Regions from separate parts of the Sphingomonas sp. M1A8_2b genome, predicted to be linked through region 4. Evidence: riboswitches for the same ligand, from Rfam matches in the RefSeq annotation. Region 4 holds a riboswitch; each other region holds the start of a gene.
What was found. Region 4 has a riboswitch for cobalamin ahead of ACLBWL_RS13620 (TonB-dependent receptor plug domain-containing protein). Riboswitches for the same ligand answer to the same signal wherever they lie in the genome.
Positions count from the first base shown of each region.

Region 1: it holds a riboswitch for cobalamin, as region 4 does, so the genes downstream of both, ACLBWL_RS11015 (CbtB domain-containing protein) here and ACLBWL_RS13620 (TonB-dependent receptor plug domain-containing protein) in region 4, are expected to answer to the same signal.
Region 2: it holds a riboswitch for cobalamin, as region 4 does, so the genes downstream of both, ACLBWL_RS11510 (DUF1636 domain-containing protein) here and ACLBWL_RS13620 (TonB-dependent receptor plug domain-containing protein) in region 4, are expected to answer to the same signal.
Region 3: it holds a riboswitch for cobalamin, as region 4 does, so the genes downstream of both, cobW (cobalamin biosynthesis protein CobW) here and ACLBWL_RS13620 (TonB-dependent receptor plug domain-containing protein) in region 4, are expected to answer to the same signal.

Region 1 covers NZ_JBKFAH010000002.1:619,271-624,855, reverse strand. Annotated here, with positions in the region: gene ACLBWL_RS11040 (cobalamin biosynthesis protein) at 1-48, shown strand, start outside; gene cobM (precorrin-4 C(11)-methyltransferase) at 45-830, shown strand; gene ACLBWL_RS11030 (cobyrinate a,c-diamide synthase) at 827-2,134, shown strand; gene cobF (precorrin-6A synthase (deacetylating)) at 2,131-2,898, shown strand; gene ACLBWL_RS11020 (histidine phosphatase family protein) at 2,884-3,447, opposite strand; cobalamin riboswitch at 3,512-3,634, shown strand; gene ACLBWL_RS11015 (CbtB domain-containing protein) at 3,638-3,865, shown strand; gene ACLBWL_RS11010 (CbtA family protein) at 3,882-4,607, shown strand; gene ACLBWL_RS11005 (DUF5597 domain-containing protein) at 4,707-5,585, shown strand, end outside.
Region 2 covers NZ_JBKFAH010000002.1:742,738-748,322, reverse strand. Annotated here, with positions in the region: gene ACLBWL_RS11530 (cobyric acid synthase) at 1-1,387, shown strand, start outside; gene cobS (adenosylcobinamide-GDP ribazoletransferase) at 1,349-2,071, opposite strand; gene ACLBWL_RS11520 (histidine phosphatase family protein) at 2,068-2,652, opposite strand; gene cobT (nicotinate-nucleotide--dimethylbenzimidazole phosphoribosyltransferase) at 2,649-3,662, opposite strand; gene ACLBWL_RS11510 (DUF1636 domain-containing protein) at 3,659-4,066, opposite strand; cobalamin riboswitch at 4,245-4,439, opposite strand; gene cobO (cob(I)yrinic acid a,c-diamide adenosyltransferase) at 4,643-5,248, opposite strand; gene ACLBWL_RS11500 (NAD(P)/FAD-dependent oxidoreductase) at 5,303-5,585, shown strand, end outside.
Region 3 covers NZ_JBKFAH010000002.1:630,871-636,455, forward strand. Annotated here, with positions in the region: gene cobN (cobaltochelatase subunit CobN) at 1-2,686, opposite strand, end outside; gene cobW (cobalamin biosynthesis protein CobW) at 2,693-3,730, opposite strand; cobalamin riboswitch at 3,895-4,129, opposite strand; gene ACLBWL_RS11085 (diguanylate cyclase) at 4,215-5,585, opposite strand, start outside.
Region 4 covers NZ_JBKFAH010000003.1:263,200-268,784, forward strand. Annotated here, with positions in the region: gene ACLBWL_RS13605 (DUF4118 domain-containing protein) at 1-557, shown strand, start outside; gene ACLBWL_RS13610 (response regulator transcription factor) at 557-1,243, shown strand; gene ACLBWL_RS13615 (TonB-dependent receptor) at 1,305-3,359, shown strand; cobalamin riboswitch at 3,530-3,744, shown strand; gene ACLBWL_RS13620 (TonB-dependent receptor plug domain-containing protein) at 3,857-5,585, shown strand, end outside.

The DNA.
Region 1 (5,585 bases), on a different contig from region 4:
CCCGACCGGATGGCGACCTGTGCCATCGCCGAAGGATCGCCTACATGACCGTTCATTTCATCGGCGCCGGCCCAGGCGCGCCCGATCTGCTGACGCTGCGAGGGCGCGATCTGATCGCGGCGTCGCCGGTGTGCCTCTACGCCGGATCGCTGGTGCCCGCAGCATTGCTCCAGCATTGTCCCCCCGGCGCCCGGATCATCAACACCGCACCGCTGTCGCTCGACCAGATCATCGCGACGATCGTCGAGGCGCATGACGAAGGGCACGACATCGCCCGGCTCCACTCCGGCGACCTCTCGATCTGGTCGGCGATGGGCGAGCAGCTCCGTCGGCTCCGTGTCCTGCGCATTCCATTCACCGTGACGCCCGGCGTGCCGGCCTTCGCAGCCGCGGCAGCGGCGCTGGAAGCAGAATTGACTCTCCCCGGCCTGACGCAATCGGTCGTGCTGACTCGCACACCCGGACGCGCGAGTACGATGCCGCACGCGGAGGACCTTGCGACGTTCGCCGCCACCGGTGCGACGCTGGCGATCCATCTGTCGATCCACAACCTCGCCAGCGTCGTGGACGTTTTAACCCCGGCGTACGGCGATGATTGCCCGGTAGCGATCGTCTGGCGGGCAAGCTGGCCCGACGAGTGCATCGCCCGCGCGACGCTGGCGACGATCGTCGAGGCAGCAGCAAATGGCCCCGATCGCACCGCGCTGATCCTGGTCGGCCGGGTCCTCGAGTCGGAGGATTTCGGCGAAAGCAGCCTGTACGCGGCAGGCTATGATCGGCGCTTCCGCCCGCAGCATGCCACTTCGCGGTTTGCGGGGGACGCGGCATGACGCCCGGCCTGATGATCGCCGCACCGGCGTCGGGCACCGGCAAGACCACCGTCATGCTCGGCCTGCTTCGGGCGTTGCGCGACGACGGGCTCGCGGTCCAGCCGTTCAAGAGCGGCCCGGACTATATCGACCCCGCCTTTCACCGCGCCGCCAGCGGGCGGGCGTCCTTCAACCTCGATACCTGGGCAATGCGCGCGACGATGCTCGATGGCCTGGCCGCACAGGCGAACGACGCGGACTTCATCCTCGCGGAAGGGTCGATGGGACTTTTCGACGGCGTCGCGAAACCCGGCGCCACCGGCAACGGCGCCAGCGCGGACATCGCCCGGCGGATGGGCTGGCCGGTCGTGCTGGTCGTCGACGTATCGGGACAGGCACAGTCGGCGGCGGCGACTGCGCTGGGTTTTGCGCGCTACGATCCCGATCTGGCGATCGCGGGCGTCATCCTCAATCGCGTCGCCAGCGCGCGCCACGAACGCCTGGCCCGCAGCGGCATGGCGGCGGTCGGCATGCCCGTCTTCGGCGCGCTGCCACGGCGCGGCGACCTGAAGCTGCCCGAGCGGCATCTCGGGCTCGTGCAGGCATCCGAACACGCCGATCTCGAAACCCGCATCGCCGACTATGCCGCGTTCCTGCGCGACCATGTCGATCTCGCCGCGATCCGTGCCGCCGCGTCTGCAACGCAGCGGGGGAGCGCCGAATCGCACCGCTTCACGCCGCCGGCGCAGCGGATCGCGTTGGCGCAGGATGCCGCGTTCACTTTCGCCTATCCGCACATGCTGGCCGGATGGCGCAGCGCCGGTGCCGAGATCCTCCCCTTCTCGCCGCTGGCCGACGAACGCCCCGCCAAGGACGCCGATCTCGTCTGGCTGCCCGGCGGCTATCCCGAACTGCACGCCGGCCGCCTCGCCGAGGCGCGCACGTTCCACGCGGCGCTGGCACGGCACGCGGACACGCGCCCGATCCACGGCGAGTGCGGCGGCTACATGACGTTGGGCGAGGCGCTGATCGATGCCGACGGCACGCGCCACCGGATGGCGGGCCTGCTCGGTCTGGTCACGAGCTATGAAAAGCGTCGCATGCATCTTGGCTATCGCCGTGCCACGCTGCTCGCACCGATGGCCGGCACTGCGGCGGGCGCCGACCTGCGCGGTCACGAATTTCATTATTCGACGATCCTCGATCAGCCCGATCCGCCGCTCGCGCACGTCACCGATGCCGAGGGCACGCAGGTCGCAGAAAGTGGATCCTACCGGGGCAACGTGTCGGGTACGTTCTTCCACCTGATCGCGCAGGACCGATGAGCCGGATCGACCTGCATCTGATCGGCATCGGGACGGGCAACCCCGATCATCTCACGCGCGCGGCGGAGGCCGCGATGAACGCGGCCGACCTCATCCTGCTGCCGCGCAAGGGCGATGCGAAATCCGACCTGATCGACCTGCGCCGGACGATCTGCGCCACCGTCCTCACCGGCACGACGCGGGTCGTGGAATTCGACCTGCCCGAGCGTCGGTCGGACGGGGAGTATCTGCTTGCGGTCGACGACTGGCACGATGCGATCGCGGCGTGCTGGGCGGCGGCGATCGCCGAGCATCTGCCGGACGGCGGACGCTTGGCATTGCTCGTCTGGGGTGATCCGTCGCTCTACGACAGCAGCTTGCGGATCGCCGAACGGTTGCGCGCCGACGGCCTTTCGCTGCGGGTCCAGGTCGTGCCGGGGATCACCAGTCTGCAGGCGTTGACCGCGGCGCACGCGATTCCGCTGAACACGCTCGGGGCGCCGGTTCTCGTCACCACCGGCCGTCGGCTGCGGGACGAGGGGTGGCCGGTCGGGCTCCAGACGATCGCGGTCATGCTCGACGGCGGATGCGCGTTCGAGACGCTGGCGGGTGAGGACATCGATATCTGGTGGGGCGCCTATCTCGGCATGTCGAACGAGGCGCTGGTCGCAGGGCCGCTGACCGAGGTCGCGGCGAAGATCGTCGCGGATCGCGCCAAACTGCGCGCCGAGCATGGCTGGATCATGGACACCTATTTGCTGCGCCGCCGATCAGTCGCCGCCTAGCGCTTGCAGACGCCATCCGCGGTTGAACGACAGCACCGTCTTCGACAGCGGCGCGATATCGATCCGAAGGGTCATCGCCACGGGTATCGACAGCGCCACGGCGATCGCCGCGCGTATCACGGTCGCGTGCGTCACGGCCACGATCGGCGAGTCGATCTGCTCCAGGCTACCGAGCCAAGGTTTGACGCGCGCGGCGACGGCGTCCATCGTCTCGCCGTCCGGGACACCATGCTCCGGCGCCGCCAGCCAGGCCGCCAGAGCCTCCGGCCCGGTCGCGTGGACAGCCTCGAAAGACAGTCCCGCCCAGCTGCCATAATCGACGTCCTTAAGCGCATCGCACGGCGCTGCATCCAGCCCCAGGGCGCTTGCCGTATCGCGCGCCGCGGTCGCGGGACTGGTCCAGATATGCACCGCTTTCGCAGCAGCCAGAACAACAGCGTGGGCCTTCGCCACCCCCCCTTCGTCAAGCGGTTCCATCGGGTCCGGAAAACCGCCCGCACGCATCGATCGCGTGGCGCTCGCGCAGATCAGGACGAGACGCGTAGCCATCGAACACTCCAAATCGGTTGACGCCCCTGCCTCACCGCTCCACACCGCGAGGATCGGAGCCGGGCGGGAAGCCGGTGCGATACCGGCGCGGTCGCGCCACTGTGATCGACGGAGTTACTCCTGTCGAGAGCCAGACCCCGCCCGACCCCTCAACACTCGCCGGGCGCGAAATCCCGGCAGGAGACCGACCATGCCAGCACGCGCGCTATCCCCGCACGACCCCTACATCGCGATCGGGACCACACCCGGCATTCCGCTCGACGAGATCGCCCCCTGGGCGGTGCTCGGCAGCATCATCGCACTGATCATGCTCTATTTCGTCAGCACCGAGCAGGGCGCGTTCGCGCTGTTCCAGGGCATGTACGTGCATGAATACGTCCATGACGGACGCCATCTGCTGGGCTTCCCCTGCCACTGAGCCGGGGACCCAGACCATGATGAAACACATGCTGTGGCGCGGGATGCTGTCGGGCATCCTCGGCGCGCTGATCGCCGCGACCTTCGCGCTCGTGTTCGCCGAACCCAAGATCGACGCCGCGATCGCCTTCGAGGCGGCACATGCCGCGCACGCGATGCTCGGCATGGACGAAGAGCTCGTCAGCCGAACGGTGCAGAAGACCGCGGGGCTCTACACCGCGATGCTGATGTACGGGACCGCGCTCGGCGGCGTGTTCGCGATCGTCTTCGCGGTACTCTATGGGCGTGTCGTCCGGGTTGGACCGCGTACCGTGTCGCTGTTGCTCGCAATGGCGACGATCGTCGTGATCGTCCTCGTACCCGCGCTCAAATATCCGCCGACCCCGCCCGCGGTCGGGCTTCACGAGACCGTCAGGCTGCGGACCGTCGCCTATTTCGGGATGATCGGCTTTTCGGTCCTGGCGGCAGTCGCGGGCGTATGGATACGACGCCGGCTGAGCGGACGATCGACCGCGATCGACGCGACCCTGGCCGGCGCGGCGGGCTATGTCGTGCTCGTGGTGGCGTTGCAGTTTCTGCTGCCGGCGATCGACGAGGTCCCGACGACGTTCCCTGCCAGCCTGCTGTGGCAGTTCAGGATCGCTTCGATCGCGACGCAGATGGTCTTGTTCGTCACGATCGGCATCGCCTTCGGCTGGCAGATCGATCGCATGCTTCGGGATCGACAACTCCTCGCACGGTAACTGCAACCCCCGCGCTTCTCGCACCTGAGTCCAATCCCGTTGACGAACCCGCCATTTGTCATACAAAAGACAGGCAAAGGTGAGGCGAGGAGCTTGGGTATGGGACGGATCGCTACGAGGGCGTTGGCGGCGGGCTTGGCGGCGATGTTGCTGGGTCAGCCCGCAGTGGCGCAGGACAGTCGGTTCGTTCGCGGGGCGGGCGACAAGCCGGTTCTGCAGGTCGATGGCGCACCGTTCCTGGTGCTCGGAATCCAGCTCAACAATTCCAGCGGGACCCCGGCGATCTTCCGCGACCTCGCGCTGGCGATCGCACGGAGCGGCGCGAACACCGTCATGGCCCCGATCGGCTGGGACGAGATCGAACCGCAGGAAGGGCGTTTCGATTTTACCATCGTCGATGGCCTGGTCGCGGAGGCGAGACGGCAGAAGGTCCGCCTCGCGCTGCTCTGGTTCGGCAGCTGGAAGAACGCGAAGATGTCGTACGCCCCGGCCTGGGTGAAGCGCGACACCACGCGTTTCCCGCGCGTGATTTCGGCAACCGGCGTCGCGATCGACGTGCTCTCGCCGATCGGCGCAAACGCGCAGGCTGCCGACGCACGCGCGTTCGCCGCGCTGATGGCGCATCTGAAAGCGATCGACGGGAAGCAGCGCACCGTCGTCATGACGCAGGTCGAGAACGAGGCCGGAACGCTCGGCGCCGACCGCGATCACTCCCCCGCCGCCAATGCGCTGTTCGCGACTCCCGTGCCGCCTGAAATGCGTGCCGCGAAGACCGGAGACTGGACCAGCTTGTATGCCGAACGCGCGCCCGAGGCGTTCATGGCGTATCACACCGCGCGCTATATCCAGGCGGTCGCCGCCGCGGGCAAGGCGGCGTACGACCTGCCGCTCTACGCCAATGTCTGGCCGCGCGAGCAGCCGGGGCTGTTGCGGCCGGGGGACAGCTCGCCGAGCGGCGGCGCGGTGTCGTGGCTGCTG
Region 2 (5,585 bases), on a different contig from region 4:
GGGGCTGTCGGTCCGGCCGTTCAAGCCGCAGAACATGTCGAACAACGCCGCGGTGACCGCCGACGGTGGCGAGATCGGCCGCGCGCAGGCGACGCAGGCGATCGCCTGCCGGATCGAGCCGAGCGTCGACATGAATCCGGTGCTGCTGAAACCACAGGGCGACCGCACCTCGCAGTTAATCGTCCGCGGGCAAGTGCGCGGGACGCTCGCCGCCGACCGCTGGCGTGAGGGCCGCGAGGGATTGCTGGTCGACGTGCTCGACAGCTTCGCTCGGCTGTCGGCGACGTGCGATCTGGTCATCGTCGAAGGCGCGGGCAGCCCGGCGGAGATCAACTTGCGGGCCGGCGATATCGCCAATATGGGGTTCGCGCGCGCCGCTGACGTGCCCGTGGTGCTGGTGGGCGATATCGATCGCGGCGGCGTCATCGCGGCGATCGTCGGCACGCGCGCGGTGATCGATCCCGACGACGCGGCGATGATCCACGGTTTCCTGATCAACAAGTTCCGCGGCGATCCGGCGCTGTTCGACGACGGTTATCGCGCGATCGAGGCGCGCAGCGGGTGGCGCGGATACGGGGTCGTGCCCTGGCTCGCCGACGCGGTCCGCCTGCCGAGCGAGGATGCGGTGATCCTCGAACGGCCGACCGCCAGCCAGAGCCGACGCGTGACGATCGCCTGCCCGATCACGCCGCGGATCGCCAATTTCGATGACCTTGAACCGCTTAGGCTGGAGCCTGGCGTGGCGCTGGTCATGGTGCCGCCGGGGACGCCGATCCCGGACGCCGACATGATCGTGCTCGCAGGGTCGAAGGCGACGATACCCGACCTCGCCTTCATCCGAGCGCAGGGCTGGGATATCGACATCCGTGCGCATCATCGCCGCGGCAAGCCGGTGCTCGGGCTTTGCGGCGGCTATCAGATGCTCGGCCGCAGCATCGCCGATCCGGGCGGCATCGAGGGCCCGGCTGGGAGCGTCGACGGTCTTGCATTGATCGATGTCGACACAGTCCTGACCGGGCGAAAGACGCTTGAACGGGTGCATGGTCGCGCACGAGGCGCTCCCTTTGAGGGTTACGAGATGCACATGGGCGTCACGACCGGCGGCGCGACCGGTCGCCCCGTCGGGCATCGCGCCGACGGCAGCCCCGAGGGCGCGACCAGCGCGGACGGCCTCGTGTCGGGAAGCTATATACACGGCCTGCTGGCGCTCGCCGAGCAGCGCGCCTCGTGGCTCGCCCGCCTCGGAATCGACGCGATCGGTCCCGATCATGCCGTGTCGATCGATGCTGCGCTCGATGCGATCGCGGCAACGCTTGAGCGGCATGTCGACCTCGACGCCCTGCTCGCCCTATCGCAGCGCAGCGGCTCCCGCGCATATCGCGAGTAACAGCCCGGTCTCGACGAGTTCGATCCCCGCCCCGTGCGCGTCGCCGGTGATGCCGCCGATCTTGCGCTTCAGCCACGCAGCGAATCCGAAGATCAGGATCGGCGCGGCGATCAGCGCGGGTACGAAGACGCTCGCCAAGAGCAACAGCAGTCCCCAGCCCACCAGATCGCGGCCCCTAACCGCTTGCGATACCGCTTCGCCGAGCCCTCCGGGGCGGAGCGGCGGCAGCAGCCGCGCCCATAGCAGGGGCCCGGCCCGCGCGACGCCGGGAACGAGGATGAGCGGCCCCCACGCCCCGACACCGATCGCGTGGAGCGTGACGAGCTTGGCGAGGATCTGTCCGACGATCGCGACGACACCGAAGCTGCCGATATGCGGGTCGGCCATGACCTGAAGCAACCGCGTCCGATCGCCGTGCGCCGCGCCCAGGCCATCGGCCAGATCGCCAAGACCGTCGAGATGCAATGCCCCCGTCACCGCGATCCATACCAGCAGCGCAGCACACGCACCGATCCAGGGATCGATCAGCGACCCGGTCCAGCCGGCGCCCGCGATCAGCGTGCCGATCGCCAGACCGACCAGCGGATACAGCCGGATCGCCGTCGCGAAATCGTCGGGTGCGGCCGCGACGTGCGGCATCGGCAGCCGTGTGAGGAATCCGAACGCGACGATCAGCCGCCTCAAGTCGCGAGTCCGACGATCTGAACGAAGGGCGGCGCGGCCAGCTCGCCACTCGGCCACACGCGCAGCGATAGCAGCGCTGCATAGGGCAGGTCGAACGCCCAGATCTGGCGCCGGTCGAACCCGCACAGCGCCGCAAGCGCCGCCCGGATCGCGCCGCCATGCGTCACGACCAGCGTCGAGCTGCCCGACAGATCGGCCAGCGCGGCGGCGACGCGCTCTTGCAACGCGGACCAGCCCTCGCCGCCCGGCGGCGGCGCCGCGTCCGGATCGTCGTAGAACTGTGCCAACGCCACAGGATCGATCGACGACGGCGCCTGACCGTCCCAATCGCCGAAATCCAGCTCACGCCAACGAGGGTCCTGCCCGACCGTAAGCCCAAGCGGCGCCGAGATTGCGCTCGCGCAGTCCCGCGCGCGGACGAGATCGGACGAGACGATATGGTTGACTTCCAGCCCCGACGCCTGCGCCAGACACGCGGCAATCCCGGCTTTGGTAACCGGATCGTCGGTCCGGCCGAGCAGCCGCCCCTCCCTTTCGGGTGCGCCATGCCGCATTAGAAACAGCATGTACGGCGTCGTCATGCCTCCGAAACGCCCGCTTCCGCAAACGTCGCCATGCCGTCGTGAACGGCCAGGGCAGCGCGGACGAGCAGGGTCGCGACCGCCGCGCCGCTGCCTTCGCCGAGACGCATGCCGAGCGACAGCAACGGATCGAGCCCTAATGCATCGAGCAGGCGGGTATGGCCGGGCTCGATGGAGCGATGTCCTGCCAGGCAATGCGCGACGATGTCGGGATAGGCCGCAGCAAGCGGCGCGACCGCCGCACTGCAGATGAAGCCGTCGAGCATGACCGGCACGCCTCGTAAACGGGCCGCGACCACCGCACCCGCAATCGCTGCCAACTCACGCCCGCCGAGACGTTGGAGGATCTCGAATGGCGTCGTCAGCGATTTACGGTGCAGCGCGATGCCTGCGTCGATCGCCGCGATCTTTCGCGCGACGCCGCTCGCGTCGACGCCTGTTCCCGGGCCGACCCAGTCCGCTGGGGCTGCGTCGAAACTGGCAGCGCACAGAGCGGCCGCGACGGTCGAATTGCCGATCCCCATCTCGCCGAGGATCAGCAGGTCGATGCCTTCGGGGACGGCCGCCGCGCCGATGTTGATCGCGGCTAGGCACTCCGCTTCGGACATTGCGGGTGCCGTTGTGAAATCTGCGGTTGGCCGGTCGAGGTCGATCGCGACGACCGCGAGGTCGATCGCCGCCGCCGCGCACAGCGCGTTGACCGCGCCGCCGCCCTGCTCGAAGTTCGCCACCATCTGTGCGGTGACCGCCGCCGGGAACGCGCTGACCCCCCGCCCGACGACGCCGTGGTTCCCCGCGAAGACGATCCCCGAAACGCGGTCGAGCCGGGGCCGCGCATGGCCCTGCCATCCGGCCATGAAGATCGCGATATCCTCCAGCCTACCAAGCGAACCCCGCGGCTTGGTGAGGCTGTCCTGACGCGCGGTCGCGGCGGCACGTGCCGCCTCGTCCGGTTGGGGTAGCGCGGCGAGCGCCGCTAGAAACGCCGATGGCGACGCGAACGCGGTCATTCGACGATGAACCCGGCGGGTGGGGTGCGGGTGATGAAATGTCCCTTCACCCCCTGCGGCCATTGCTTGAACGGCACCTGCCCGAACGCGCTCTCGCCGTACAGCCGCGCATAGTCGAGGATCGCGCGCGCGGCGTCTTCGCTGGGCTCGAACCGGCCGAGGACATAGCCGACCTTAGCCGGGGCACGCAGATGGATCGTGCAGAAATCCTGGCACGCGAACAGGCACGGCATCTCCTGCACCGCGACGTCGGCATAGGCCGGATCGCTCGCCTGCACGGTCTTCAACGCCTGGACGAGCCGCGCGCCGCCGCGCTGGCCCTCGTCGTCGTCACGTGCGTCGGTGGAATGGCGGCAGGTGTTGCACGCGACGACCGCGACGCCATCGGCAACGGGCTTCAACATGCGAGCGCTCGGGCGCAAACGAGCGGAAAATGAAATACAATCGGCATAGGACCCCCTTCGGACAGTCGATCCCGCACCGCGCGAAGGGCGAAAGGCGCACGCCTCCAGCCTCCGCGCGACGCGAAGCGATGTCGTCGCGCGGGGTGTTACCCGTCCGTTCGGCGCACCCTGGCCGGACGAAAGACGACCGCGACGGGCAGGTCTCCTGGCTCGCGGGTCAGCGCCGTCCGCGCCGCCTTCTCGGGAAAACCCAATGGCATGTGGCACGATGGCTCGCCGCGTACAGTTGCAGGGGCAGCCGGGTGTTTCCCGTTCCCATTTTCATTTCCGTAGGCGTTGCCGCCTCCGGAAAACCTGTCGCGGGTCGAGCGATACGCGGGAGGCTTGGGGGACGCAAGACGGCGGTGCGCCGTTGGGCGTTCTCACCAGCAGTTCCGTCAACCCCGCGTCATCCTGACGAAAGTCAGGACCCAGGGTAACAGGCGGCAACCTTCGTGGCTCTAGGTCCTGCCTTTCGTCAGGATGACGGGGCGTTGGTGGTCCGCCTCGTCACGACTCAATCGCCGCCTGACTTGCCTAGAACTCCACGCCCGCCTGCGCCTTTACGCCCGACCGGAACGGATGCTTCACCTGCGTCATCTCCGTCACCAGATCCGCCATCTCGATCAGCGCATCCGGCGCGTTCCGCCCGGTCACCACGACATGCGTCATCTCGGGCTTAGCCGCCAACGCCGCGAGCACTTCGTCGACCGGCAGATACTCATACCGCAGCACGATGTTCAGCTCGTCCGCCACCACCATCGCATAGGACGGATCGGCGATCATCCGCTTGACCTCGTCCCACGCCTCGCGCGCCACCGCGATGTCGCGCGCGCGGTCCTGCGTATCCCAGGTGAATCCCTCCCCCATCGGCTTGAACTCGCACAGGTCGGGGAACGCGTCGAAGATCGCCTTCTCGCCGGTCGCCATCGCGCCCTTCACGAACTGCACCACGCCGACTTTCCGCCCATGCCCGATCATTCGCACCGCCATGCCGAACGCCGCGGTCGACTTGCCCTTGCCCTTGCCGGTGTGGACGATGATCAAGCCCTTCTCGATCGTCTTGCTCGCGACGATCCGGTCGTGGACCTCCTTGCGCTTGGCGCTCTTGGCATTCTGCTCGTCGTCGGTCCGCATGATCATGTCCTCTCCCGCTCCCGATGGCGGATCGCGCTGCGCGGCGCTAGAGCGGGCGGCATGCTCCGCATTACCGACCTCAAGCTCCCGCTCAACCACGCCGACGAAGCGCTCCCCGCCGCGATCCGCGACCGGCTGCGCGTCACCCCGCGTGACCTGATCCGCTACACCATCGCCAGACGCGCGCACGATGCGCGCGACAAGATGGACATCCAACTCGTCTATTCGGTCGACGTCACGCTGAAGAACGAGGACACGGTCCTCACGCGCTTCCGCAAGGATCGCCACGTCCAGCGTACTCCGGACACCGGCTATCGTTTCGTCACGAAGGCCGGCCCGAGCT
Region 3 (5,585 bases), on a different contig from region 4:
CAAGCCATGCCTCGCCAGCGGCAACGCGCGCTTCGGGCGTGTAGGTTTCCGCCGCATCGTCCATGCCGATGCCGTAGCGTCCGGGGGCAGGACCGTAGACCCTCGGGCTCGGAGCCGTTGTGACGAAGGGGTTCAGGTCTGACGGTTCGTCGCGGCCGGCGATCGCACGGACGGCCTGACCGAACATCGTGCACAGGCTGGGGAAGGCGTCGCGGAACAACCCCGAGACGCGCAACGTCACGTCGATCCGCGGACGGTCGAGGCGCATCAGCGGCAGGATTTCGACGCCGGTGACGCGCTGCGACGCCAGGTCCCACACCGGTTCGGCGCCGAGCAGGTGGAGCGCCATCGCGAACTCCTCGCCCGCGGTGCGCATCGTCGCCGAGCCCCACAGATCCACGACTAGCCCCTTTGGATAATCGCCCTGATCCTGGAGATGGCGGCGGATCAGTTCCTCGGCGAGCAGCACGCCTTGCGTATGTGCGGACCGTGACGGCACCGCGCGCGGATCGGTGGTGTAGAGATTGCGACCGGTCGGCAGGACGTCGGATCGGCCGCGCCAAGGCGACCCCGAGGGGCCGGACGGTACGCGCCGTCCATCGAGCGCGGCCAGCAAGCCGTCGCGTTCGGCCTCGCCGTACCGTCCGCGCCCGAAGACGTGGAGGCCGTCGCCGAACCGGCTGTCCTTGACGTCGCAGACGAACGTGTCGATCCGCGTGACGACGTCCGACGCGGAGGCGGCCTGGGTGAGCCCTAACGTGTCCTCGAGACCGAGCGCGTTCGCCTCGTCGCGGATGTCGGCCTGTAAGCGCGTCCGCCGCGCGGGATCGAGCCCGTCCGCGTTGGAGAACTCGTCGAGCAGGGCCTCGAGCCGATCCAGTCCGATGCCGCCTTTCGTGGGTGTCATCGGTGGCGGGACGTGGCCGAGCGTGACCGCCCCGATCCGCCGTTTCGCCTGTGCCGCCTCGCCGGGGTCGTTGACGATGAACGGATAAATCACCGGCATCGGGCCGGTCAGCGCCTCGGGCCAGCAGGCATTCGAAAGCGCCACTGCTTTGCCGGGCAGCCATTCGAGCGTGCCATGCGCGCCGACATGGATAAGAGCGTCGGTGCCGCGCGATCGCAACCACAGATAGAACGCCACATAGCCATGACGCGGACAGCGCGAGAGGTCGTGATATTCCTCGGTCCGGACGGCGGATCGCCCCCGTTCGGGTTGGAGCGCCACCAATGCGGTTCCGACGGACAGCGCCGCGAAATGGAAAGCACCGGTCTGGACGGCGGGGTCGTCTTCCGGTTCGCCCCAAACTGCGAATAGCTCGGTGCGCAGCGAGGCGGGCAGGGTCGCCAGCGCAACACGATAAGCTTCGAGCGGCCAATTGATCTGCTGCGATCCGAGTGCGGTTGCGAGGTCGGTCGTCGAGCCGATCGCGTACCCGGCGTGCTTCAAATCCTCGAGGATCGCGTCGACCGAAGCGATCGCGTCGAGGCCGACCGCATGCGCCATCTGGTGCGCCTTGCCGGGGTAGGTAGACAAGATGATCGCGAGCTGGCGCTGCGGGGCGGGCTTGGCCGCGAGCGCGATCCAGCCGTCGATCCGCGCCACGATCGCGCCGATGCGGTCGGGATCGGCGCGGTGTTCGCGGCGGGCATATTGCAGGTCGGGATCGTGCGGCGCGGCTTCCTTGAAGCTCGCGACCCCCGCGAAGATCCGCCCGTCCACTTCGGGCAGGACCACGTGCATCGCCAGGTCGGCGGGCGACAGGCCACGCGGCGCATCGAGCCACGCCGCACGGCCGGACGTCGCCAGCGCCACCTGGAAGACCGGGACGTCCGCACCGTCGAGCGGCGTCGTGTCGTCGCCGCCTCGGCCCGAAAACGCGGTCGCGTTGACGATCGCGACCGGCGCCAGCGCGATCACCCAGCGGCGCAACCAGCCGCTCGCCTCGGCGTCCTTTAGCGACGGCACGAACACCCCCAGGACGTCGTACCCGCGCAGGGTGAAGGCGGCATGCAACGCGGCGATCGGATCGAGGTCCGCTGCCGCCAGATAGGATCGATAGAAGATCACCAAGATGCGCGGCCGTGACGTGGCGAGCACGAAAGCTGCCGGACAGGCGGTACGGGTATCCGGCTGCCATGCGCCGACCGCGGCGAGTTCGCCCGACGATTGCTGCGGTTGGGCGTTCAGCCCCGAGGTCAACGCGAACTGCGCCAGGGCCTCGCGAGCCGCGTCGGCACCACCGACGTCGCACAGCGTCGACAGCCGGCGCAACACCGCCTTCGGAACGGTGGACGCAGCGTCCAGTCGCCGGTCGTAGCGGCCGTCGGCGGGCAGGACCGCCAGCGCGATCCCCCGTCGTCGGGCCAGCGCTTCGACCTGTTGGAGACCGTAGGACCAATAGGCCGTGCCGCCGATCAGCCGGATCAGTATCGCCTTCGCGCCCGCCAATGTGCGCTCGAGATAGGTGTCGACCGATAGCGGATGCGTGAGGTCGGCGAGGTTCGCGAGCCGCAGGGACGGCATCGCATCACCCGCCGCTACCGCCGTCCGCCAGCCGGCGCTGAACGCCGCGAGATCGCTGTCGGAAAACGAGAGCACGACCAGGTCGGCGGCGCTCTGCCCCAGATCCTGGGGCACAGCGCTTTCGTCCAGTCCGTGGCTCTCGCGAAATACGACGTGCATGGCTGATTAGGCGTCCAGCGCGGCCCTGATTGCCTTAGGATCGAGCCGGCCCTGCTCGGCGATGACGACCAACCGCGTCCGGCGCGCCTCGTCGGTGCGCCACGGCCGATCGTAATGCGCACGGACGCGGGCGCCGACCGCCTGCACGAGCAACCGCATCGGTTTGCCGGCGACCGCGGCATAGCCCTTCACGCGGAGGATCTCGCCGCCCGCCGCCAGCGTCTCGATCCGCGTCGTCAGCGCCGTCGCGTCGTCGACACTATCCCATTCGACGACGATGCTGTCGAAATCGTCGTGTTCGTGATCGTCCTCGCCGTCGTGATGCGAGGGACGGCTGGCGATGTCGTCTTCGGCCGCCGCCCCGAGCCCGAGCACGATGCGGGGATCGACGATGCCGTCGACCAGTTCGACGATCGGCAGAGGCCGTACGGTCTCGGCGGCGATCACCGCGCGGGCCGCGGCGATGCCGTCCGCGCCGGCGAGGTCGCATTTGGTCAGCAGGATCAGATCGGCACAGGCGAGCTGGTCCTCGAACACCTCGGATAAGGGGGTTTCATGATCGATGCTCGGATCGGCGGCGCGCTGCGCGTCGATCGCGGCGAGATCGGGCGCGAACCGGCCTGCGGCGACGGCTTCGGCATCCGCGAGCGCGATGACCCCGTCGACGGTGATCCGCGACCGGATCGCAGGCCAGTCGAACGCTTTCAGCAGCGGCTTGGGCAGCGCGAGCCCCGACGTCTCGATCAGGATGTGGTCGGGTCGCGGATCGAGCGCGAGCAGCGTCTCGACGGTCGGGATGAAATCGTCCGCGACGGTGCAACAGATGCAGCCATTGGCGAGCTCGACGACGTTCTCCGCCGGACAATCGGGGATCGCGCAGCCCTTGAGGATGTCGCCGTCGACGCCCAGCGTGCCGAATTCGTTGACGATCACCGCCAGGCGACGTCCGCCGGCGTTGCGGATCAGATGGCTGATCAGCGTGGTCTTGCCGGCGCCGAGAAAGCCGGTGACGATGGTAACGGGGATCTTCGATAGATCGGGCATATCAGTCTCCTCGCGCCGTGCGACGACGGGCGGGAGCTGCATGATCACCGGCGCGCGACGATGGACGGGCGCGAATACCCATACCACGCACCGATGCAGCCCCAGCCGCATAGGTTCGTCGCTCAGACGGAGAACCGTGCCGCGGCCATCCCCTGGACCAAGGCAAGAGCGACCCATCGCCGGCAGGTCTCCTGGCTCACGGGTCGTCGCTCGAATACGCGGCCTTCCCAGCGTGCGCGACAGGCGCAGCGTCCAGTGGCTGTATCCCGCTTGGCGCAGGATACGTGGCATTCTCGCTCACCGCTTACAGTTGCAGGGACAGCCGCGGATTTGGGGACGAACCCCGCACCGCATTCCCATTCAAGCCTCTCGCGAGGCACCGGCGCGATCAACGAGGTCCGGCTCAGCCGGTCCTCGCCAGTCGCTTAGCGCAAGCCCGCAGGATTGCCAATTCGGGATCGCAGCCAAACTTCGTCCGTGCGCTTCAGGACGGTGCAGCGCACCGCATCCCCGCGATCGGATCGGCGCGATCTTTTCGCGCGATCGCGGACAGGACGCGGTCGCGGCCGGCCTGTTTGGCCCGCAGCAGCGCGGCGTCGGCGGACTGGACTATCGACGACCAGTCGGTGTGCAGCGGTGCGCAGGCCAGCCCGATCGACGTTGTGATGGGGCCCAGATCCTGGCCGTCGTAGCGCACGCGCAATGCGCCGATCCGCCGCCTGACCTCTTCCGCCCGCTCCGCTGCAGCCTCCGGATCCGTGTCGGGCAGGAGCATCAGAAACTCCTCGCCGCCAAACCGGAAGACAAGATCGGTGCCGCGCACGGCGTCCTTGAGCAGCGCGCCGACCGCGCGTAGCACCGCATCGCCGGCATCGTGGCCGTGCTCGTCGTTGAAGCGCTTGAAATGGTCGATGTCGATCATCGCGCAGCATAGTGGCGCGCCGGTCCGCTCGGCCTTGGCGATCGCGCGCGCGAGGACCTCGTCGAGGTGTCGCCGGTTGGACAGCTTCGTCAGCGGGTCGGCCATCGCCAGCGACCGAAGCGCGTCGCGCAGGCGCAGGTTGTCCAGCGCAAGTCCGATATTTTCGGCGAGCATCTGGAGATAGACATCGCTCAGCCCGTCCTCCGCGAAGCCTGTGCGGCGTTCGAAGTAGAGTAGCCCCAGCATGCCGTGCTGCCCGCTGAGGGGAAGGCACAGGCTTTGCGGTACGTCGTGGCCGCCCCGACGCCCATCGAGGTGATCGCACGGGACGTCGAACACCGCACCCGACGGTCTATGGGGTGCGCCGCGGCGGATACCCCAGCACGCCAGTGGCGAAAATTCGGCGGATGAATGGACCGGGTCGAGCCACGAACAGGCTTCGACCAGCACATTGCTGACCGGGTCGAGGAGATACAGCCGCCCGGCGAGTTGCGGCGCCAGTTCGGGGACAAAACGGCCGACGACATTCTGAAGCTCCAGGATCGAGTCGCAGCCCTGCATGCGCTGCGTCATCCGCGACAGCAGGTCCCGCACGCCGCGGTCGGCATCGCGCTCCTGTTCGAGACGCTGCCGCTCGATGCCGTTCTCGCGGAATACGCGCAGCGCCTGCGCCATGTCGCCAATCTCGTCGACCTGTTCGTACGGTGGAGGCTCTGCGGCGTAATCCTGCGCGGCGAGCCGGCCAATCACATCGCTCAGCTTGACGACCGGGTGCAGCACCCGCCGGCGAAACACGAAATACAGGACGAACAGGAAGATCAGCCCGGTAACCACCAGCATCGCCTCCGATGCGGTCCGCCAGCTTCGGGCGGTGCGCTCCGCCGATCGCAGCTCGTCCCCGGTGCGCTGATCGAGGCGATACTGGAAACGCTC
Region 4 (5,585 bases):
GGCTCAACCGGTTCGTCGCCAACCTGCTCGACATGGCGCGGGTCGAGGCGGGGGCGCTCAAGCTCAACGTCGAGGCGACCGATCTCAGCGATGCGGTCGCCGGCGCCGCGCACGACGCGCGCCGGGCGCTGGAGGGGCATGCGGTCCGGCTCGACGTGCCGCCCGACCTGCCGCTGGTCCGGGTCGATCCGCAACTGCTGCATCACTGCCTGCTCAACCTGCTCGACAATGCCGGGCGCTACGGCGATCCCGGTACCGAGATCGTCGTCGAGGGGCGGCATCGCTACGGCGAGCTCAGGCTGGCGGTGCTCGACCATGGTGCGGGCCTGCCGCCGGGTCGCGAGGCCGAGGTGTTCGAGACGTTCCGGCGGCTCGAAGGATCGGACCGCGAGATCGTCGGGACCGGGTTGGGGCTTGCCATCGTCAAGGCCTTCGCCGAGGCGATGGGGATGATGGTCGAAGCCGGCAATCGCGTCGACGAACCCGGCGCCGCGTTCACGCTGGTGTTCCCGTCCCCTCTCATCGTGCGCAACGTCGCACCCGAAAGCGCGATCTGATGCCCGCGAAGATCCTGGTCGTCGACGACGAAATCTCGATCCGCCGCCTGCTCCGCAACACGCTGGAACGCGCGGGCTATGCGGTGGTCGAAGCGGTCGACGCACGCAGTGCGATCGCCTGCGCGGCGGCCGAGCACCCGAGCGCGATCCTGCTCGACCTCGGATTGCCCGACCGCGATGGCCTGAGCCTGATCCCGGTGTTGCGGCGCGATGGCGACGCGGTGATCCTGGTGGTGTCCGCGCGCGACGCGACCGACGAGAAGGTCGCTGCGCTCGATCTGGGTGCGGACGATTTCGTTACCAAGCCGTTCGACAGCGACGAACTGCTCGCGCGGTTGCGCGTCGCGCTGCGGCATCGGGCGACCGCCGACACCGCACCCAAGCTCGTGCGAAAGGGGGGCCTGACGATCGATCTCGATCGCCGCGTCGTGACGCGCGACGGCGAGGAACTGCATTTGACTCGCAAGGAGCACGAGGTGCTTGCGGTGCTGGCGCGGCACAGCGGGCGGGTCGTCACGCACGACAAGATCATCGCCGCGGCGTGGGGTGGCGACGAGGATCCGCGGATCGAATATCTCCGCATCGTGATCCGCAACCTGCGTCAGAAGCTCGAGGCGCCGGATCCGGTCGGCAGCGTGATCGCCAATGAACTGGGGGTTGGCTACCGTCTTCGCACCGACAGCTGAACGGCGATCGGGCCGATCTGCCCGCTTTCCAGAGATGGGGTAAAGCTGCCATGCGCCGGCGATGATTCGCCTCCCTATCTCTGCACTCGTTTGCGTCCTCCTGTGGTCCGGCGCTGCCATCGCGCAATCGACCCCCGAACCTGCACCCGATATCGTCGTCACCGGGCGCGGGCTGGCGCCGGCACCGGGCGACCGCGCCTACGACATCGTCACGATCGAGCGCGACCGGATCGACGCCAATGCCAGCAACCGGCTGGAGAGCGTGCTCGCCGATGTCGCCGGCTTGCAGCAGTTCCGCCGGTCGGATTCGCGCAGCGCCAACCCGACCAGCCAGGGGATTTCGTTGCGCGGGATCGGCGGCAATGCGTCGAGCCGTGCGCTGCTGATCCTCGACGGCGTGCCGCAAGCGGATCCGTTCGGCGGGTGGGTCGCGTTTCCCGCCTATGCGACCGGGCGGCTGGGCCGCATCCGCGTGACGCGGGGGGGCGGCAGTGGGTATCAGGGGCCGGGCGCGCTGGCCGGCACGGTCGAGCTTGAGAGCGCGACGCCTGGCGACCTGACGCCGTTCCAAGGCAGTGTCGCCTATGGCAGCCGGGACTCGGTCGATGCGCAGGGTTCGGCGGCGCTGGTCCACGAGGCCGGGTTCGCGACGCTGTCCGGCGCCTATGCGCGCGGCGACGGTTTCACGCCGACGGTGGCCGACAGTCGCGGGATCGTCGATCGGCCCGCGCCGTACGAGCAGGCATCGGGTGCTATCAGGACCGTCGTCGGGATCGGCGCGAAGACCGAGTTGCAGGTGAACGCTAGCGCCTTCTCCGACCGGCGTGAGCGTGGGTCCGACTTCACCGACAATACGACCGAGGGCGCCGATGCGAGCATCCGGCTGATCGGGCGCGGCGACTGGGGCTATTCGGCGCTCGCCTATCTGCAGACGCGCGCGTTTGCGAGCAGCTTCAACAGCATCAATGCCGCGCGCACGACCGCGATCCAGTCGCTGGACCAGTATAATACGCCCGCGACCGGGCTGGGCGGGCGGATCGAGATCCTGCCGCCGCTGGGCGAGAGCATCACGCTGCGGCTGGGCGCCGACCTGCGCGACGTCAGTGGCAAGACGCAGGAACTCTACACCTTCGTCGCGGCGGTACCGACACGGCGGCGCGAGGCGGGCGGGAGCACGACGACGACGGGCCTGTTCGCGGACGGCAGTCTGGTCGCGGGCGACTTCACCTTCAGCCTGGGCGGGCGCGTCGACTGGTGGTCGATCGACGGCGGCTATCTGTCCGAACGGCCGCTCGCCGTCGGACCTGCGCTGACCAACCAGCGCTATGCCGATCGCGACGGCAGCGAGACGACCGGCCGCGCCGGTATCGCCTACCAGCCCGCCGATGCGATCACGCTGCGCGCCGCGGGGTATCGTGGCTGGCGGTTGCCGACACTCAACGAGCTGTATCGCCCGTTCCGCGTCGGCAACGACGCCACCGCTGCGAATGCGCTGCTTTCGCCCGAGCGGCTGACCGGGGTCGAGGGCGGCGTCACGCTGACGCCCGCGCCGGGAATGAGCATCGCCGCGACCTATTTCTACAATCGGTTGAACAACGCGATTGCCAACGTCACGACCACCAGCCCGGCGCAGGTCCTGCCCGGCGTCACGACCTACCGCGTCCGCCAGAATCTCGATGCGATCCGCGCGCACGGGTTCGAACTGGATGCGTCGTATCGGCCAGGCCCGTTCGGCGTGCAGGCGTCGTGGTCGCATACCAATTCGACCGTCGAGGGATCGGGGATCACCGCGGCGCTCGACGGATTGCGGCCGGCGCAGACGCCGCGCGACGCAGTGTCGGGAACGGTCGATTGGCGCCGCGATGCCGCCGCGCTCTCGCTGACCGTGCGCCATATCGGCCGGCAGTATGACGACGACCAGAATACGCGGGTGCTCGCGCCCGCGACCACGCTAGACGGCTATGCGGCACTGCCGATCCTGCGGTCGCTGGTCGCCGAGTTGCGCGCCGAAAATCTGTTTGACGAGCGCGTCGAGGCGGGGATCAGCGGCGCCAACATCGTCGAGCGCGCGACGCCGAGGACGGTCTGGGTCGGGCTCCGGTACGGCGGGCGGTAATATCTGATCCTCCCCCGCAAGGGGGAGGTGGCTGGCACTTGCCAGACGGAGGGGGAGGAAAGGATCACCTCTGTTCCGCGTCCTCCCCCTCCGTCGCCTTCGGCACCACCTCCCCCTGGCGGGGGAGGATTCGGAGTCACCCTTGCGTTGACCCGTGTCTGGGCTGCGACTAATGGCGGGGCGTGAAGGGTTCCCGGCGACGGGATCAAAAGGGAAGTCGGTGCGCGGAAGGGTAGTCATGACCAGAGCCGCAAGACCGGCGCTGTACCCGCAACTGTGACCGGATAGCGGCCACCCCGAATAGGCCACTGGGTGATAGCCTGGGAAGGCGGGGTGGGCGCGAAGACCCGGAAGCCAGGAGACCTGCCTCTCACGGTCGATCCACTGCGCGGGCGGGTGTCCGGCGCGGACGAGAGGCCCCCATGGGGCATCCTCGAGCGAGCGACGTCTGGCCGCACTGCGAATGGTCGCAGGCGGTTCTGTTCAGGACGTGCCCGATGACGAAAACATTCCTACTTCTGAGCGCAGCGGCCATGATCGCGTCGCCCGCTTACGCACAATCCATTCCCAATGGCGACACGCCCGAACTGGTCGTCACCGCCGCCCGCGTCGCGCAGCCCGCGAGCGAAGTCGGCCAGGCGGTGACGGTGATCGACCGCGCCGAGATCGAGCGCCGCCAGACGACGGTGGTGTCCGACCTGCTCGCGACCACGCCGGGCGTCACCGTCACGCGCAACGGCTCGATCGGCGCGCTGACGAGCGTGCGGATCCGCGGCGCGGAGTCCGACCAGACCTTGGTCGTGATCGATGGCGTCCGCGTCAACGATCCGTCATCGACCGGCGGCGGCTTCAACTTCGCCAACCTGTTGTCGAGCTCAATCGAGCGAATCGAAGTGTTGCGCGGGCCGAACTCGGTGCCGTGGGGCAGCCAGGCGATCGGCGGTGTCGTCAACATCATCACCGCGACGCCCACCGAAGGCGTGCAGGCACGCGCCAACGCCGAATATGGCTATGCCGACAGCGTGTTCGCGAGCGCGGGCGTGTCGGGCGCGAAGGGGCCGGTATCAGGCTCGCTGACCGGCGGCTATCTGAGGACCGACGGCATTTCGTCGGCGGCCAGCGGCACCGAGCGCGACGGGTATCGCCAATATGGCGCGGCCGGGCGGCTGGGCGTCGAGTTCGCGCCGGGGATCGGCCTCGACCTGCGCGGCTACTATGCGGACAGCAAGGTCGATATCGACGGCTTTCCGGCACCCGATTTCGTCCTGGCGGACGACCCCGAATATTCGAAGACGCAGGAGATCTACGGCTATGCCGGGCTGCATGCGAACTTCGCCGATGGCCGGTTCAACAACCGCGTGGCGTTCACGATCGCCGACATCAACCGCGACAACTACGATCCGACCTTCGGCACGGATCCGAGCTTCATCGGGCGAGGCCGTAGCGAGCGCTACGAATATCAGGGCGACTTCCGCCCGCTCGACCAGGTCCGCGTCGTCGCGGGCGTCGAGCGCGAGAACAGCCGCTATAACGACGGTTTCAGCTATGCCGACACGGGCATCACCAGCGTCTATGGCCAGCTGATCGTCAAGCCGATCGATATCCTCACACTGACCGGCGGCGTCCGCAACGACGATCACGACGATTTCGGCAACCATACGACGTTTGGCGCCAATGCCGCATTGGCGTTGCGGACCGGCACCACCGTCCGCGCGAGCTATGGTGAAGGCTTCAAGGCGCCGACCTTGTACCAGCTGTTCTCCGACTACGGGAACCGCGGTCTCGATCCGGAGACCGCGCGGAACTTCGACGTCGGCGTCGAACAGGCGTTTCTCGGTAAGCGTGCGCGCGTCGGCGTTACCTATTTCAATCGCCGCACGCGCAACCAGATCGACTTCCGCGATTGCAGCCCTACCGAGCTGAAGACACCCGGCTCGATCTGCGCCAATCGTCCGTTCGGCGTGTACGACAACGTTGCGCGTGCCGAGGCCGACGGCGCGGAGTTCACGCTGGCGCTGCGCCCGGTCGATGCGCTGACGCTGACCGCGAACTACAGCTATATCCACACCGAAAACCGGTCGATCGGCGACGATTTCGGCAAGACCCTCGCGCGGCGACCGGAGCAGACCGCGAGCGTCAACGCGGATTACCGGTTCCCGTTCGGGCTGTCGATCGGCGGCACGGTGACGATGGTCGGCGACAGTTTCGACGACTCCGCCAATGCGG